4 regions of the Streptomyces sp. NRRL B-3229 genome follow, and region 1 is predicted to be linked to each of the others. Evidence: riboswitches for the same ligand, from Rfam matches in the RefSeq annotation. Region 1 holds a riboswitch; each other region holds the start of a gene.
What was found. A riboswitch is a leader RNA that binds a small molecule or an ion and turns the genes downstream of it on or off. The one in region 1 is predicted to bind cobalamin.

Region 1 (4,203 bases):
CTGATCGCGGCCTGGAACGGCGGCACGAAGGACTGCACGACCACCGAGACCACGCCTCCGGCGACCCCGCCGGCCTCGGAGACCACTCCGCCGGCCTCGGAGTCGACCCCGCCGGCCTCGGAGTCCACCCCGCCGGCCTCCGAGAGCACGCCTCCGGCGTCCGAGACCCCGGGCACGGACTCTCCGACCCCGTCGGCCTCGGAGTCCACGTCGACCCCGGGCGCCCCCACCCCGAACGGTGGCGGCGGCGACAACCTCGCCGAGACCGGCGCCAGCAGCAACACGCCGCTGATCGCGGGCGGCGCGGCGGTGCTGCTCGCGGGTGGCGCGGGCATCGTCCTGGCGACGCGTCGCCGCAAGGCCACGCGCTCCTGACCCATCCTCCGAAGGGGTCGTCCCACCGGTTCACGGTGCGGGCGGCCCCTTTGGCGTGTTCGGGGCGAGACGGTTCCGGCGACCCTGGCCCAGAAAATCGAACACATGATTGAATTCGGTCATGCGATCGTTCCCCGACGACCTCGCCCGGACTCAGCTGGAGTGGAGTGCCACGTACCGGCGCCTCGCCGAGCACCCCGGCCGCACCGAGCTGCGCCGACGCCTTTACCGGCTGTCGACCGAGCTGTTCTTCCATCCCCACTGGGAGCGCCGGCGCCCACGCCCCGCGGAGTGGTGGGAGCTGCGCGACCAGGCGAGGGGACGGCCCGACCGATGACGGACCGAAGTGCGGGACCGTACACCGCGGACGATCCTGAAGACATGTCCGGCCCGATCCGAGTGATCGTCCATCCGCCGTCCCCCACCGGCGGCCGCCGCGTACGCGTGGACGGCGAGATCCTGGGCCTCGCCCACAACCTGGCCGACGTGGCCGAATTCCTCCGCCGAGCGGGCCTGGAGATCGACGCGGCGGAGGTCGCCCAGTCGAGCTGGATCGACTGGCGCGGCGTGGGCCCGGAACGGTGGGGACCGGAGGAGTGAGGCGGGGCGGCCGGTTCCGGCCGCCCCTCCAGGACACCTGCTTCCTACGACATCGCTTCCTAGGACACCTGCTTCAACAACCCCCGTACCGCCTCGTCCACGACCCGGTACCGCACCACCCGCCCCTCCTTCTCCCCCGCCACCACCCCGGCCGCGCGCAGCAGCCGTAGCGCCTGCGAGACGGCCGGGTCGTTCATGCCCGTGGCGATCGCGAGGTCGGAAACCGCGAGCGGGCCGGTGCGGTGCAGGGCGAGGAGGAGGGAGAGGCGGTTGGGGTCGGCGAGGAGGGCGAAACGGTCGGACCAGGTGCGGACGTCGTCCGGGTCGCCGATCGCGGCGATGGCGTCGCACACCCGGTGTCCGTCGATGGTGCGGCGGTCGGCTCGGTCGGCCGGGACGAGGTGCATGGGGCTCATCCTCGCAGGCGCCCCTGTGTGATCTTCCATACCTGCGCAGGTGCGCAGCTATGCAGGGGAGGCCGGCACCCCCTACGGTGGGCGGGCCGTGGTGCTCGGGAAGCCGGTGACGACCCCTCAAAGGTCCAGACCGGCGCGGCCCTCGCCACTGTGATCGGGAAGTGTCCGTGCCGTCGAAGCCACTGGTCGTACGACTGGGAAGGCAGGCGCGGACACGCACGACCCGTAAGCCAGGAGACCGGCCACGGCACGTCAGGAACTGATCCACGAGGTGTTGGAGCTGACCGTATGACCGAGCCTGCCCTGTCCAAGGCCACGCCCCCCACGACCGGTGCCGGTACCGGTGCCCCCACCGGCTTCCGCTGGCGGCGCGAGGACACCGTCAAGACCGCGGGACTGCTCGCGGTGATCACCGCCCTGCACGTCGTCGCGTTCGGCATCCTCTTCCTGCTCGTCGTCCCCGCCCACTACGAGGTCGGCACCAAGGCCTTCGGCGTCGGACTCGGCATCACCGCCTACACCCTGGGCATGCGGCACGCCTTCGACGCCGACCACATCGCCGCGATCGACAACACCACCCGCAAGCTGATGGCCGACGGCAAGCGGCCGGTGTCCGTGGGGTTCTGGTTCGCGCTCGGGCACTCCAGCGTCGTCGTCGTGCTCGCCACGCTCATCGCGGGCGGCACCCAGCTGGCCGGCAAGGTGATGAACGAGGGTTCCAGCACCCACCAGGTGCTCGGGTTCCTCGGTACGACGATCTCCGGCACCTTCCTCTATCTCATCGCCGCCCTCAACCTGGTGGCCCTGGTGGGCATCCTGAAGGTCTTCCGGGCGATGCGGTCGGGGTCGTACGACGACAAGCAGCTGGAACAGCACCTGGACTCCCGGGGGTTCATGAACCGGATCCTCGGGCGGCTCACCAAGTCCATCACCCGGCCGGGGCAGATGTTCCCGCTGGGCTTCCTCTTCGGTCTCGGTTTCGACACCGCGACCGAGGTCACGCTGATGGTGATGGCCGGTTCGGGCGCGGCCGCCGGGCTCCCCTGGTACGCGATCCTCTGCCTGCCCCTGCTCTTCGCCGCCGGCATGAGCCTGTTCGACACCCTCGACGGCACCTTCATGAACTTCGCCTACCAGTGGGCCTTCTCCAACCCGGTGCGCAAGGTGTTCTACAACCTCGCCATCACCGGCCTGTCCATCGCGGTCGCCTTCTTCATCGGCACCATCGAGCTGGTCGGTGTCCTGCACGACAAGTTCGACCTCACCGACGACCTCACCACCTGGATCGCCGAGATCGACCTCGACAACGTCGGTTACGTCATCGTCGGCCTGTTCGTAGTGGTGTGGGCGGCGGCGATCGCTTACTGGCGGCTGGCGAAGGTGGAGCAGCGCTGGAGCGTGGGCAGTTCCTGACCCGGCGGGCTCACCCAGCCCAGCGGGCTCACACCCCCTCCACCGCCGTCAGCCACAGCTTCACGTACCGCTCCACGTCCACGCCCAACCCGACGTCCACCAGGGTCACTTCGCGCTCCCCGTCGTGGATCTCGGACTCTCCGGGGCGGCGACGGCGGTCGACGACGGTCTGGCCGCGGGTCGGGCCCGGGGCCAGGCTCACCTCCACCGGGAGGAGTTCGGTGGTCAGCCCGTCGGGGTCGACGACCGCGCAGACCGCGCCCGCGTCGCCGAGCCCGCCGGTGGGCGTGGGGTCGCCGGTACTGGCCGGGTCACGGTGGGCGAGCAGTGCACCGGCCATGCGCAGACTGGGCTCCGCGCTCGCCCGCAGCCGCTGCACGTCGGCGGCGGGGACGACGACCCGCTCGAAGACGTCGAGGCCGTACATCGTGATCGGCACGCCCGCGGTGAGCAGGACGGCGGCCGCCTCGGGGTCGTGCCAGACGTTGAACTCCGCGACCGGCGTGGCGTTCCCGGTCGCCACCGCCCCGCCCATGAACACGATCCGCTCGATGTTGCGCACCACCTCGGGGTGGGTGCGCAGCAGCAGCGCGATGTTGGTGAGCGGCGCGGTGGGGATCAGGGTGACCGGCCGGGGCGAGGCGAGGATCTCCCGCCGGAGGAGGGTCACCGCGTCCACGTCCACCGCCACCCGGGTCGGCGCGGGCAGCCCCAGGTCGCCCATCCCGTCGAGCCCGTGCACGTGCTGCGCGGTGCGCACCGGCTCGATCAGCGGCCGCTCGGCACCCCGGGCGACCGGGATGTCCCCGGCTCCGGCCTGCTCCAGCACGGTCAGGGTGTTGCGGACCACGCCGTCCACGTCGGTGTTCCCGGCGACACAGGTGACCGCGCGCAGGTCGATGCCGGGATGCCGTACGGCGAACAGCAGGGCCAGGGCGTCGTCGACACCGGTGTCGCAGTCGATGATCACCGGAATGGGCTGACCGGTCACGGCGGGGTCCTTTCCCTCACTGGCGTACGTGTACGTCGCTGACGTGTGCCGGCGTACGGGACCGACCTTACGCAGCCGCCCAGAGTTCGGCCCCGCGATCAGCGGCCCGTGCGCCGATCCGCCCCAGCAGCTCGGCCACGGGCACGGCTCCGGGCCTGCGCCCGTCCCGCAGCCGCACGGCCGCACGGTCGCCGTCGGCCTCCCGCTCCCCGATCACCGCCAGGTACGGCACGAGCCGCGCGGCACGGACCCGGGCACCGAGGGTCCCGCCGCCGCAGCCGGACAGCTCGGCCCGGACACCGCGCGCCCGGGCCCGCCGTACGACGTCGAGGGCCTGCTCCTCCTGCCCGTCGCCCACCGGCAGCACCGCGAGCTGCACGGGCGCGAGCCAGACGGGAAAGGCACCGG
Region 2 (4,203 bases), on a different contig from region 1:
CTCCATGGGCAACGCCCGTGCCGTCGGCCGGGTCAGTCTCAAGGCGCTCATCTACTTCGAGGTCCTGACGACCGTCGCCATGGTGATCGGGCTCGTCGTCGTGAACGTCGTCCAGCCCGGCAGCGGGCTGCACGTCGACCCCTCGACCCTGTCGACCGAGGGGCTGCCGCCGGAGGCGACCGCGAGCCACGAGAGCGTCTCCGCGTTCCTGCTCGCCATGATCCCGGACACCCTGCTCAGCGCGCTGACCGGCCACGAGATCCTGCCCGTGCTGCTGATCTCGGTCCTGTTCGGCTTCGGTCTCAACGCAGTCGGCGAGGCGGGCGCGGGGCTCACCCAGGGCATCGAGAAGCTCTCCAGGGTCCTGTTCACGCTCATCCGCTGGATCATGCGACTCGCCCCGATCGGTGCGTTCGGCTCCATGGCCTTCACCATCGGCAACTACGGACTGGACACCCTGCGCCACCTCTTCCTGCTGGTCGGCTCCTTCTGGCTCACCGCCCTGTTCTTCGTCCTGGTGGTGCTCGGCACCGTCATGCGCCTCAACGGCCTGCGCCTGCTGCCCTTCCTCCGCTACATCAAGGAGGAACTGCTGATCGTCCTGGGCACCTCGTCCTCCGAGCCGGTGCTGCCGCGCATGATGGCCAAGCTCCAGCACGCCGGTGCCTCGAAGCCGGTGGTCGGGATCACGCTGCCCGCCGGGTACTCCTTCAACCTCGACGGCACCGCCATCTACCTGACCATGGGCTCGGTCTTCCTCGCCCAGGCCCTCGGTATCGACCTCAGCCTCACCCAGCAGCTGTCCATGCTCGCCGTCATGCTGCTGACCTCCAAGGGCGCGGCCGGGGTGACCGGTTCCGGTTTCATCGCCCTGGCGGCCACCCTCAGCGCCGTGCCGCATGTGCCCGTCGCCGCGCTGGCCCTGATCTTCGGCATCGACCGGTTCATGTCCGAGGCCCGCGCCCTGACCAGCGTGGTCGGCAACGGCGTCGCCACCCTCGCGGTCGCCAAGTGGGAGGGACAACTCGACGAGGAACGCGCCAGGGCCGTCCTGCGCGGCGAGATCCCGTTCACCTCCACGCCCTCCGCGGCGCGGCTCGAACCGACGTCCGACCCGCGCCCCGGGGAGGCCGGGGACACGGCCCCGAAGGCCGCGAGCGGTGAGGCCGAGGACGCCGACCCGAAGGCGGCAGCGGGGGCGGGCCGCGAGCCGGTACCCGCCGCGGGCTGACCCACCCCGCACCGCCGGTCCGGAGCAGGCGCTCCGGACCGGCTCCTTTGTGTTACGCCCGTTCCGTCACATAGTTCGGCCGTTCCGTCACGTAGTTCGGCCGTCCCGTCACGTAGTTCGGCCGTTCCGTCACGTAGTTCGGCCGTCCCGTAACGGAGTACGGCACCCGCGGACGCCACACGCTCGCGCCGTACTCCGTGCCGGATCGCAGGGTCCGCCCGTCCTGACCGTGCGACCGGCTTGGTAGCCTCGTCGGGCCAGTCGAGCCACATCCGAGGCCAGGGAATCCGGTGCGAATCCGGAACTGACGCGCAGCGGTGAGGGGGACGGGCGGGGCACGACGCCACTGGGAGACCGGGAAGGCGCCCCGTCCGGACGAACCCGAGTCCGAAGACCTGCTGGCACCTCCGCGCCCCGGCGCGGGGGACGTCCGTAGGCCAGGCTCCGCGTAAGAGCCCCGACCCCAGAGGCATGCCCGTGCTCCGCACCCCCGCCCTGCTCCGTACCCCGGCGCTCCTCCTCGTGTCAGCCCTGCTGCTCACCGCGTGCGGTTCGTCCGACGCGAAGGACGCGAAGTCCCAGGCAACCGCCGCCGGTTACCCGGTGACCCTCGACAACTGCGGTCGCGAGATCACCCTGACATCGGCCCCGAAGCGGGCCGTCTCCCTCAACCAGGGCTCCACCGAGATCCTGCTCTCCCTCGGCCTCGCCGACCGGACGGCGGGTACGGCCACTTGGACCGACCCGGTGATGAAGGGACTGGAGAAGGCCAACGCCTCGGTGCCGCGCCTCGCCGACAACAACCCCTCGTTCGAGAGGGTCCTGGACGCCCGACCCGACTTCGTCACCGCCTCGTTCGTCTCCACGCTCGGCAAGGGAGGCGTCGCCACCCGCGAGCAGTTCGACAAGCTCGGCGTGCCCACCTATGTCTCACCGTCCGACTGCTCCGGCAAGGACAACGACAGCGGCGGCGACGGATCGCGCAGTGAACCGCTCACCCTCGACGCCGTCTACGGCGAGATACGCGACCTCGCCCGCGCGTTCGGTGTCGAGGAGCGCGGCGGGAAGCTCGTCGCCTCGCTGAGGAAGCGGGTGAGCACGGCCACCGCCGGGATCGACGCCTCGGACGTCTCGCTGATGTACTGGTTCGCCAACTCCCAGTCGCCCTACCTCGCCGGCTGCTGCGGCGCGCCGGGCGCCATCACCCGTGCGGTCGGCGCGCGGAACGCCTTCGCCGACACCCACGACGAGTGGCCCCAGATCAACTGGGAGACGGTCGCGGACCGCGACCCCGACGTCATCGTGATCGGCGACCTGACCCGCAGGCAGCAGACCGCGGAGACCGCCGAGGCGAAGATCCGGTTCCTGGAGACCAACCCCGCCACCCGCAACCTGACCGCCGTACGGAAGAAGCGCTACGTCCTGCTGTCCGGCCAGGCGATGAACCCCTCCATCCGTACGGTCGAGGGCATCGAGAAGGTCGCGGCGGGACTGCGCGACTTCGGACTCGCCAAGTGAGCCTCCGTACGCTGCTGTTGACCGGCGGGGGCCTCGCCGCGCTGCTCGCGTCGATCGCCGTCGCCGTGACGATCGGACCGGCGGACATCTCGACGGGGGACGTCTGGGCCGCCGTCGCGGCCCATCTCGGCGTCGGCGAAGGCACGTCGGCGCCACTGCGGGACGGCATCGTCTGGGATCTGCGGATGCCGCGCACGCTGCTTGCCGCCGTGTGCGGGGCCGGGTTCGCGGTCTGCGGGGCGGTGATGCAGTCGCTGCTGCGCAATCCGCTCGCCGACCCCTTCGTCCTCGGGGTCTCCTCCGGCGCCTCCACGGGAGCGGTCGCCGTGGTCGTGCTGGGAGTGGGCGGGGGAGTGGTGTCCCTGTCGGCGGGCGCCTTCCTCGGCGCGCTGCTCTCCTTCGCCCTGGTCCTCCTGCTCAGCCACACCCTCGGCGGCAGCACCGACCGGGTGGTGCTGTCCGGGGTCGCCGCCATGCAGCTGTTCTCCGCGCTGACCTCGTTCGTCGTGCTGACCTCCGCCGACGCGGAGACCACCCGGGGCGTGCTGTTCTGGCTGCTGGGCTCGCTCGCCGGCGCCGACTGGGGACAGGTGCTGCTCTGTGCGGGCGTCCTGGTGGGGGTCCTCGTCGTCTGCCTCGGGTACGCCCGTACGCTCGACGCCTTCGCCTTCGGTGACGAGGCCGCCGCCGGACTCGGGGTCCGGGTCGCCCGTACGCGACTGGTCCTGCTCTGCGCGACGGCGCTGCTCACCGCGGCCCTGGTCAGCTGTGCGGGGGCGATCGGCTTCGTCGGCCTGGTCCTCCCGCACGCCACCCGTGCCCTCACCGGCGCGGGCCACGCCCGCCTCCTGCCCGTCACCGCGCTGACGGGCGCAGTGTTCCTGGTCTGGGTGGACACGCTGGCCCGTACCGTCCTCGACCCCCAGGAGGTCCCGGTGGGCGTGGTGACGTCCCTGATCGGCGTGCCCGCGTTCGTGGCCGTGCTGTACCGCGGAAGGAGAAGGGTGTGACCGGCCTGCACGCGGACCGTGTCGTACGGCGCCTCGCCGACACGGTGGTGGTCGACGACGTCACCCTCACTCTGCGTCCCGGTGAGACGGTCGGACTGCTGGGCCCCAACGGCTCAGGAAAATCGACCTTGTTGAAGCTGCTGGCAGGTGTCCTCGCGCCCACCACCGGGGTCGTGACCCTCGACGGACGTCCGCTGCCGGAGGTCGGCCGACGCGTCACCGCCCGCCGGATCGCCACCGTCGAGCAGCACGCCGACACCCGGACCGAACTGACCGTCCAGGACGTCGTCGCCCTGGGCCGCATCCCGCACCGCCGTGCCTGGACCCCACCGACGGCGGCCGACGCCGCGGCCGTCACCGAGGCGCTGGCCCGCACCGGCCTGACCGACCGGGCCGACCAGTCCTGGCACACCCTCTCCGGCGGCGAACGCCAACGCGCCCAGA
Region 3 (4,203 bases), on a different contig from region 1:
GAGGAGGCAGGCGGTGCGGCCGGTGAGGGCTCGGAGCATGTTCTCGGCCAGCTCGTCGGTGCCGTAGGTGGCGTAGGGGGCGACCCGGACGGGGCCGCCGAGCGCGCCGGTCATGTAGTGGATCGCCGGGAGCTCGGGGACGAGGGTGGAGACGGCCGTGGCGTGCACGGCATGGGTGTGGACGATCGCGCGGGCGTCGGTGCTGCGGTAGACCGCGAGGTGCATGGGGAGTTCGCTGGTGGGGACCAGGGTGCCGAGGACCTGGTGGCCCTGGAGGTCGACGCCCGTCACGTCGGCTGGTGTGAGGCGGTCGTAGGGGACGCCGGACGGGGTGACCAGGACCGTGTTCCCGACCCGGACCGAGACGTTGCCGGAGGTGCCGACGACCAGTCCGTCGGAGACCGTCCGGCGGGCCGTGCCGACCAGCTCGGCCCAGGCCTCCGCCTGCTCCTGTCCGCCGTCCTGTGCGTTTCGCGGTTCGCGCTGTTCCTCAGCCATGCCGTGATCCTGCCAGCCCGTGGCCCTGGGGCGGATGGGTCGCGCGGGGGCCGCGGGGCCGGGCCCGGCAATCACCTGAGCTTGCGGTCACCGTGTGGCCCGCCTCAGTTCATCTTCCGTTCACTCAGGTTACTTACCTTCAACATGCCAATGACCTCGAACGATTGCCTGGGTAAATGGAAAACTTCTCGCTGATCCTCGCGATTGTGGTCGTGACCGCACTCGCGTTCGATTTCACGAACGGTTTTCACGACACCGCCAACGCGATGGCCACCACCATCTCGACCGGTGCGCTCAAGCCCAAGGTCGCGGTGGCCATGTCCGCCGTGCTGAACCTTGTGGGCGCCTTCCTCTCCGTGGAGGTCGCGAACACGATCTCCAAGGGTCTCGTCGACGAGACCGGCATCCGTCCCGAGGTCATCTTCGCCGCCCTGGTCGGCGCGATCCTCTGGAACCTGCTGACCTGGCTGGTGGGCCTGCCCTCCAGCTCCTCGCACGCCCTCATGGGCGGTCTGATCGGCGCCACCATCGCCTCGGCGGGCTTCGGCGCGGTGCACGGTGACGCGCTCGTCACCAAGGTGCTGATCCCCGCGGTCGCCGCCCCGATCGTCGCGGGCGTCGCCGCCATGCTGGCCACCCGGCTCTCCTACTCGCTCGGCAAGAAGGCCGACGGCAAGGCCGCCGCGAAGGGCTACCGCACCGGTCAGATCGCCTCGGCCGGCCTGGTCTCGCTGGCCCACGGCACCAACGACGCGCAGAAGACGATGGGCATCATCACCCTCGCCCTGGTCGCCGGCGGCGCCGTCGCCCCCGACTCCGACCCGCCCACCTGGGTCATCCTCTCGGCGGGCCTCGCCATCGCGCTCGGCACCTACCTGGGCGGCTGGCGCATCATCCGCACCATGGGCAAGGGCCTGACCGACCTCCAGCCGCAGCAGGGCTTCGCCGCCCAGACCAGCGCGGCCACCGTGATCCTCGCCTCCTCCCACCTCGGCTTCTCCCTCTCCACCACGCACTCCGTCTCCGGTTCGGTGATGGGCGCGGGCCTCGGCCGCAAGGGCGGGGTCGTGCGGTGGTCCACGGCCACCCGGATGTTCGTGGCCTGGGGGCTCACCCTCCCGGCGGCGGCCCTGGTCGGCGCGCTCGCCGAGTCGGTGACCGGTCTCGGTGACTGGGGCACCGCGGTCGTGGCGGTCTTCCTCATCGCCTCCAGCGCGGCGATCTGGAAGATCTCGCGCCGCGAGGTGGTGGACGCGTCCAACGTCAACGCGACCGACGAGCCGGCCGGTGTGGTGACGCAGGCGATCGCCGCCGTGACCCCGCCGCCCGCGGGCACCGTGACCGAGGGCCTCACCGCCACGATCCCGGCCCCGCCCACCGCCCCGGAATCCACCGCCACGGAAACGGCCGCCCCGCCGGCCGCCGTCTGAGCCCGCACCAGTCCTAAGGAAGCCTCAGCATGAAGATCGACTGGGAAGCCCTCGGCTCCGTCTTCGGCGTCAGCCTCGTCGTCACCGTGGGCCTCGTGGCCCTGTTCACCCTCGGCATCATGGGCCTCTCCCGCCAGGAGCGGGCCACCGCCCAGGGCGGCTCGGCCGCTCTCGCGGTCACCGGCGCCTACGCCTGCTTCGCGGCCTGCGCGGCGGCGGTGGCGTACGGGATCTATCTGATCGTGGCCTGACGACACCTCGTCACCCGGCGGCCGGGTGGACACGGAACCCCGCGTTCTGTGCCCGCCCGGCCGTCCTCGTGTGACCCGTGGTGTGGGGTTCTGCACACTCCCCCGTCGCAGGTCAACAGCAAGTTGACGGGTCTCGAAGGCCCGTGGTGGACTGCCGGAGCCATTTACGGCAGCAGGAGAGGAAGCCGGTGCGAATCCGGCGCGGTCCCGCCACTGTCACCGGGGTAGACACCCCCGGGAGCCAGGAACTCTCGCCGCCGGACTCGTCGAACCAGGGCGTGGACACCCTGAGTGAGGACATGACGCGATGCTCGCCTGCCGATCCACCTGCGCTGCCAGGCACCTGAACGACCCCGCGATCGGCTGACCCGGTGCGTGCCGATCGCGTTTTCGCGTACGGCGCCGCCGCCGGTCTGATCGGTGACCTCCTGCTCGGTGACCCGCGTCGCGGGCACCCGGTCGCCGTGTTCGGGCGGGCCGCGGGTGCCGTGGAACGGGTGCTGTGGCGGGACCACCGGGGCTGGGGCGCGCTGCACACCGCCGTGTGCGTGGGCGGTGCGGTGGGGCTCGGGGCCGTGGCGCAGCATCTTGTACGTCCGTCCCGTACCGCTTCCGTCGCGCTGACCGCCGCCGCCACCTGGGCCGTCGTGGGCGGGACTTCGCTGGCCCGCGAGGCACGGCTCATCGGGCGGGCGCTGGAGGCCGGGGACGTCGAGGCGGCCCGGGAGCGGCTGCCGCATCTGTGCGGGCGGGATCCGCAGGCCCTCGACGCCGACGGGATCGCCCGGGCCGTCGTGGAGTCCGTCGCCGAGAACACCTCCGACGCCGTCGTGGGCGCGCTCGTGTGGGGTGCCGTCGGTGGTGTGCCGGGGCTGCTCGGGTTCCGGGCCGTCAACACGCTGGACGCCATGGTGGGTCACAAGTCGCTCCGCTACCGGCGTTTCGGCTGGGGTTCCGCTCGGCTCGACGACCTCGCCGGGTGGCCGGGGGCACGGCTGACCGCCGTACTGGCGACGGTCGCCGGGGCGGATCCGCGGGGTGCCCGGCGGGCGTGGCGGGAGGACGCCGGAAAGCATCCGAGCCCCAACGCCGGGCCCGTGGAGGCCTCTTTCGCGGGGGCGCTCGGGGTGCGGCTCGGCGGGACGCTCTCGTACGGGGGCCGGGTCGAGCACCGGCCCGTGCTCAACGGGGAAGGGCGCGCCGTGGCCTCGTACGACATCGAGCGTGCCGTACGGCTGTCGCGGCGGGTCGGGCTGCTCGCACTCGGTGCCGGTGCGGTCGCCGCACGGCTGATCCGGAAGGGACGTACGGCATGAGCGGGGGGCTTCTCGTCGCCGGCACCACCTCCGACGCGGGGAAGAGCGTCGTGACCGCCGGGATCTGCCGGTGGCTGGTGCGGCAGGGAGTGAAGGTCGCGCCGTTCAAGGCGCAGAACATGTCCCTCAACTCGTTCGTGACGAGGGAGGGTGCCGAGATCGGGCGGGCGCAGGCCATGCAGGCGCAGGCCTGCCGGGTCGAGCCGACCGCGCTGATGAATCCCGTGCTGCTCAAGCCCGGTGGGGAGCAGAGCAGTCAGGTCGTGCTGCTCGGGAAGCCCGTGGGTGAGCTGAGCGCGCGCGGCTATCACGGGGGGCGGCAGCAGCAGTTGCTCGGGACCGTGCTCGACTGTCTCGCCGAGTTGCGGGGCACGTATGACGCGGTGATCTGTGAGGGGGCCGGAAGTCCGGCGGAGATCAATCTCCGGCGGACCGACATCGTGAACATGGGCATCGCCCGCAATGCCGGGCTGCCGGTGCTGGTCGTCGGGGACATCGACCGGGGTGGCGTCTTCGCCTCCTTCTTCGGGACCGTCGCGCTGCTCTCGCCCGAGGACCAGGCGCTGGTCGCCGGGTTCCTCGTCAACAAGTTCCGCGGGGACGTCAGCCTCCTGGAACCCGGACTCGACATGCTCCACGGGCTCACCGGGCGGCACACGTACGGCGTGCTGCCCTTCCGGCACGGGCTCGGCATCGACGAGGAGGACG
Region 4 (4,203 bases), on a different contig from region 1:
CATGATGCGCTCGGCGATCCGGGTGGACAGGGCCTGCGCCTCCGGGGAGCCGAAGGGCAGGCGCAGCTTGAAGAAGACGTCCTGGAGGCCCATCGCGCCGAGGCCGACGGGACGCCACTTGGCGTTGGACCGCCCGGCCTGCTCGGTCGGGTAGAAGTTGATGTCGACGACCCGGTCGAGGAAGGTCACGGCGGTGCGGACGGTGGCGTCCAGCCGCTCCCAGTCGATGTCGCCGGTCCTGGTGTCGACGAACGCGCCCAGGTTCACCGACCCCAGGTTGCAGACCGCGGTCTCGCCGTCGTCCGTGACCTCCAGGATCTCCGTGCAGAGGTTGGAGGAGTGGACCGTGTGACCCGGCAGGGCCGTCTGGTTGGCCGTGCGGTTGGCGGCGTCCTTGAAGGTCATCCAGCCGTTGCCGGTCTGCGCGAGGGTGCGCATCATGCGGCCGTAGAGGTCACGGGCCGGGATGGTCCGCTTCGCGAGCCCCTTCTGCTCGGCCGCGCGGTACGCGGCGTCGAACTCCTCGCCCCACAGGTCGACCAGTTCGGGCACGTCGGCGGGGGAGAAGAGGGACCATTCGGCGTCCGCGTTCACCCGGCGCATGAACTCGTCCGGGATCCAGTGCGCGAGGTTCAGGTTGTGCGTACGGCGGGCGTCCTCACCGGTGTTGTCCCTGAGCTCCAGGAACTCCTCGATGTCGGAGTGCCAGGTCTCCAGGTAGACCGCGGCCGCGCCCTTGCGCCGGCCGCCCTGGTTCACGGCTGCGACACTCGCGTCCAGCGTCTTCAGGAACGGGACGATGCCGTTGGAGTGCCCGTTGGTGCCACGGATCAGCGAACCGCGGCTGCGGACGCGGGAGTACGCGATGCCGATGCCGCCGGCGTGCTTCGAGAGCCGGGCCACCTGGTGGTAGCGGTCGTAGATGGAGTCGAGCTCGTCCTTCGGGGAGTCGAGGAGGTAGCAGGACGACATCTGGGGGTGCCGGGTGCCGGAGTTGAAGAGGGTGGGGGAGGAGGGGAGGTAGTCGAGGCGGCTCATGAGCCCGTAGAGCGCGGCGACTTCGTCCAGAGCCCTGACGGTGTCGTCCTCGGCGAGCCCGGACGCCACCCGGAGCATGAAGTGCTGGGGGGTCTCGATGACCTTGCGGGTGATCGGGTGCCGCAGCAGGTAGCGGCTGTGGAGGGTGCGCAGCCCGAAGTAGCCGAAGCGGTCGTCGGCCTCGGTGTCGATGAGCGCGTCCAGCCGCTCCGCGTGCACCCGTACGAACTCGGCCGTACGGTCGGCGATCAGGCCCTCGCGGTGGCCGACCGCGACCGAGCCGGTGAACGAGGTGACGCCCTGGGAGGCGGCCTCCGCGGCGACGGAGATCGTCAGCAGCCGGGCGGCGAGCCTGCTGTACGCCGGGTCCTCGGAGATGAGCCCGGCGGCGGCCTCGGTGGCCAGCTCGCGCAGCTCCGACTCGTCGGCCCGCGCGGACCGGCCGCGGAGCGCGGCGGCGGCGACCCGGCCGGGGTCGGCGTCGGGCAGGTCGGCGGTCAGCTCGGCCAGGGTCCGCAGCAACGCGGCTCCGGGGCCGTCGTTCTCCTGCTCGGTCCGCTGCGCGGTCCGCTCGATCGCCGCTGAGGCCGGATCGGCTGGCGCGATGGTCACGTGGGGCTCTCCCTCGCTGGCACGGGGCCTTGCGGAGGGCAGGGGGCAGCACACGAGCGCACACGGCGTCGCGTCCACCGGCCCACTCCACGAGGCCCGGACGTCATGACACCCGGGCCACGGTGGCCGGGCGTACTGTCGGCAGGTCCTCGGACTGACGCTCATGTGCGCTTATGCGCGCATGAGTACACCGTTGCGGGACAGTTCCGGATTCACACCGGATTCCCCTGCGACGACAGCGAGCATGAGCATACATCTTGTGCCCGGTGGTGGAAGCAGGCCCATATGTTGTGTCGCGGTGACTTCAGAGCGTCAACTTGTAGGTGAGGAGCGTGAAGTCGTCGCCGGGGATCGGCTTCCAGTCGCGCTCCGGGGCGCGGGTGAAGCCGAGGCGCTCGTAGAGGCGGTGGGCGGTGTGCATGGTGGGCTGGGTGCACAGGACGAGGTCGTGGCCCGTGGCCGCCGCGCGGTCGATACAGGCCTGCACGAGGGCTTGCCCGGCACCCCGGCCGCGGGCCTCGTGGGATACGGCGAGCATGCGGATCTCGGCCTCTCCGGGGCGGGCGAGTTCGGCCAGGGGGCCGCCGGAGGGGACGTAGGTGACTCCGCCGAGTACGCGGTCGTCCGCCGTGGCCACCAGGACCTCTGCGGTTTCCGCTCGCTTGGCCACGTTCCTGAGTTCCTGGAAGTACCAGTCGTCCTCGTCGCCGAAGGCCAGGAGGCCGTCGTTCAGGTAGGCGTGGGCGGTGATCTCGCCGAGGGGTTCGTAGTCGGTGGGTTCTGCGGGACGGATCACTATGGTCATGCGGGTGAGTGTGCACGAAAGCGGGCCGCCGAGGGTCCTGCTCCCGGTGGCCCGCTGCGGGTTGTACGGGGTTGCTCGCGCAGTTCCCCGCGCCCCTGAGGAGTTAGTGCGAGGTACCTGCTGTCGCGGGCGGAAGTTCCACCTCCACCCCCGGGTCGCCCGCGTCCGCCGTGTAGTCCTCCGGGCTCGTCTCGTCCACGCCGTCGGGGGCCTTCGCCGCCTTCAGGATGAACGTCAGGATCACCGTGACCGCCACGTTCAGGACGAACGCCGTCAGGCCGATGTAGCCGATCTCGCCGATGCCCGGGATCTCCTTCGCCGAGCCGCCGAAGTGCTTCTGGGTCGGCGAGGCGACCCCGTACGCGGCGAACGTGCCGTAGACCATGCCGACCGCCCAGCCGGCGAGCAGCGCCCAGCGGTGGAACCAGCGGGTGAACAGGCCGCCGACCAGGGCCGGGAAGGTCTGGAGGATCCAGATGCCGCCCAGGAGCTGGAAGTTGATGGCGACCGTCTTGTCCATGGTCAGGACGAAGACCAGGGCGCCCACCTTCACCAGCAGGGACACCAGCTTGGATACCTTCGTCTCCTGGGCCGCGGTCGCGTCCGGCCTGATGAAGTCCTTGTAGATGTTGCGGGTGAAGAGATTCGCGGCCGCGATCGACATGATGGCCGCCGGGACGAGCGCACCGATGCCGATCGCCGCGAAGGCCACGCCCGCGAACCAGTCCGGGAACATGTCCTCGAACAGCTGCGGGATCGCCAGCTGCGGGTTGGTGACCTTGACCCCCGCCGCGATCGCCATGAAGCCGAGCAGGGCCAGCAGGCCGAGCATCAGCGAGTACAGCGGCAGGATCGTGGTGTTGCGGCGGATCACCTCACGACTGCGGGAGGACAGCGTCGCGGTGATCGAGTGCGGGTACATGAAGAGCGCGAGCGCGGAGCCCAACGCCAGCGTGGCGTACGTCCACTGGCCGGCCTCCAGGGGCACGAGTCCGCCCGCCTTGGCCGCCGTGTACTTCTCGCTCGCCGCGCCGAAGACGTCGTCGAAGCCGCCCAGCTTGATCGGGATGTAGATGATCGCCACCGCGATGACGATGTAGATCAGCGTGTCCTTCACGAACGCGATCAGCGCCGGGGCCCTGAGGCCCGAGGAGTACGTGTAGGCCGCGAGCACGCCGAAGGCGATCAGCAGCGGGAGGTCCTTCACGAACCAGTTGGTGTTCTCGCCGCCGCCGACGCCCATCACGTCCAGCACGGCCTGGATGCCGACCAGTTGAAGCGCGATGTACGGCATGGTCGCGAGGATGCCGGTGACCGCCACGGCCAGCGAGAGCCCCTTGGAGCCGAAGCGGCCGCGCACGAAGTCCGAGGTGGTGACGTATCCGTGCTTGTGGGAGACCGACCACAGCCGGGGCAGGAAGGTGAAGATCAGCGGGTACACCAGGATCGTGTACGGCACCGCGAAGAAGCCGGCCGCGCCCGCCGCGTAGATCGCCGCGGGCACCGCGACGAAGGTGTACGCCGTGTAGAGGTCGCCGCCCAGCAGGAACCAGGTGATCCAGGTGCCGAACGACCGGCCGCCCAGGCCCCATTCGTCCAGCGAGTGCTCGTTCTCGGCCTTGCGCCAGCGCGCGGCAAGGAAGCCCATGACCGTGACGGCCAGGAAGAAGAGGATGAAGACGGTGAGTGCCACGCCGTTCACGCCGTCGTTCACTTGGCACCTCCGTGGCGGCCGCGCTGGTCACGCT

Region 2: another riboswitch for cobalamin. It lies ahead of IF54_RS0126220 (ABC transporter substrate-binding protein); the one in region 1 lies ahead of IF54_RS0118595 (HoxN/HupN/NixA family nickel/cobalt transporter).
Region 3: another riboswitch for cobalamin. It lies ahead of IF54_RS0114575 (cobalamin biosynthesis protein); the one in region 1 lies ahead of IF54_RS0118595 (HoxN/HupN/NixA family nickel/cobalt transporter).
Region 4: another riboswitch for cobalamin. It lies ahead of IF54_RS0119975 (ribonucleoside-diphosphate reductase subunit alpha); the one in region 1 lies ahead of IF54_RS0118595 (HoxN/HupN/NixA family nickel/cobalt transporter).

The regions. Positions count from the first base shown of each region.
Region 1 is NZ_JOGP01000010.1:181,928-186,130, forward strand. Features, by position in the region: gene IF54_RS0118575 (LAETG motif-containing sortase-dependent surface protein) at 1-375, shown strand, start outside; gene IF54_RS0118580 (hypothetical protein) at 497-712, shown strand; gene IF54_RS0118585 (hypothetical protein) at 757-975, shown strand; gene IF54_RS0118590 (ArsR/SmtB family transcription factor) at 1,035-1,382, opposite strand; cobalamin riboswitch at 1,464-1,653, shown strand; gene IF54_RS0118595 (HoxN/HupN/NixA family nickel/cobalt transporter) at 1,680-2,804, shown strand; gene IF54_RS0118600 (nucleoside hydrolase) at 2,833-3,795, opposite strand; gene thrS (threonine--tRNA ligase) at 3,863-4,203, opposite strand, start outside.
Region 2 is NZ_JOGP01000018.1:51,669-55,871, forward strand. Features, by position in the region: gene dctA (C4-dicarboxylate transporter DctA) at 1-1,231, shown strand, start outside; partial or broken gene IF54_RS44215 (hypothetical protein) at 1,309-1,503, opposite strand; cobalamin riboswitch at 1,473-1,649, shown strand; gene IF54_RS0126220 (ABC transporter substrate-binding protein) at 1,703-2,749, shown strand; gene IF54_RS0126225 (FecCD family ABC transporter permease) at 2,746-3,759, shown strand; gene IF54_RS0126230 (ABC transporter ATP-binding protein) at 3,756-4,203, shown strand, end outside.
Region 3 is NZ_JOGP01000008.1:59,523-63,725, forward strand. Features, by position in the region: gene IF54_RS0114560 (class II aldolase/adducin family protein) at 1-498, opposite strand, end outside; gene IF54_RS0114565 (inorganic phosphate transporter) at 675-1,928, shown strand; gene IF54_RS0114570 (hypothetical protein) at 1,958-2,179, shown strand; cobalamin riboswitch at 2,310-2,453, shown strand; gene IF54_RS0114575 (cobalamin biosynthesis protein) at 2,551-3,495, shown strand; gene IF54_RS0114580 (cobyric acid synthase) at 3,492-4,203, shown strand, end outside.
Region 4 is NZ_JOGP01000011.1:194,762-198,964, reverse strand. Features, by position in the region: gene IF54_RS0119975 (ribonucleoside-diphosphate reductase subunit alpha) at 1-1,650, opposite strand, end outside; cobalamin riboswitch at 1,773-1,909, opposite strand; gene IF54_RS0119970 (GNAT family N-acetyltransferase) at 1,955-2,455, opposite strand; gene mctP (monocarboxylate uptake permease MctP) at 2,559-4,169, opposite strand; gene IF54_RS0119960 (DUF3311 domain-containing protein) at 4,166-4,203, opposite strand, start outside.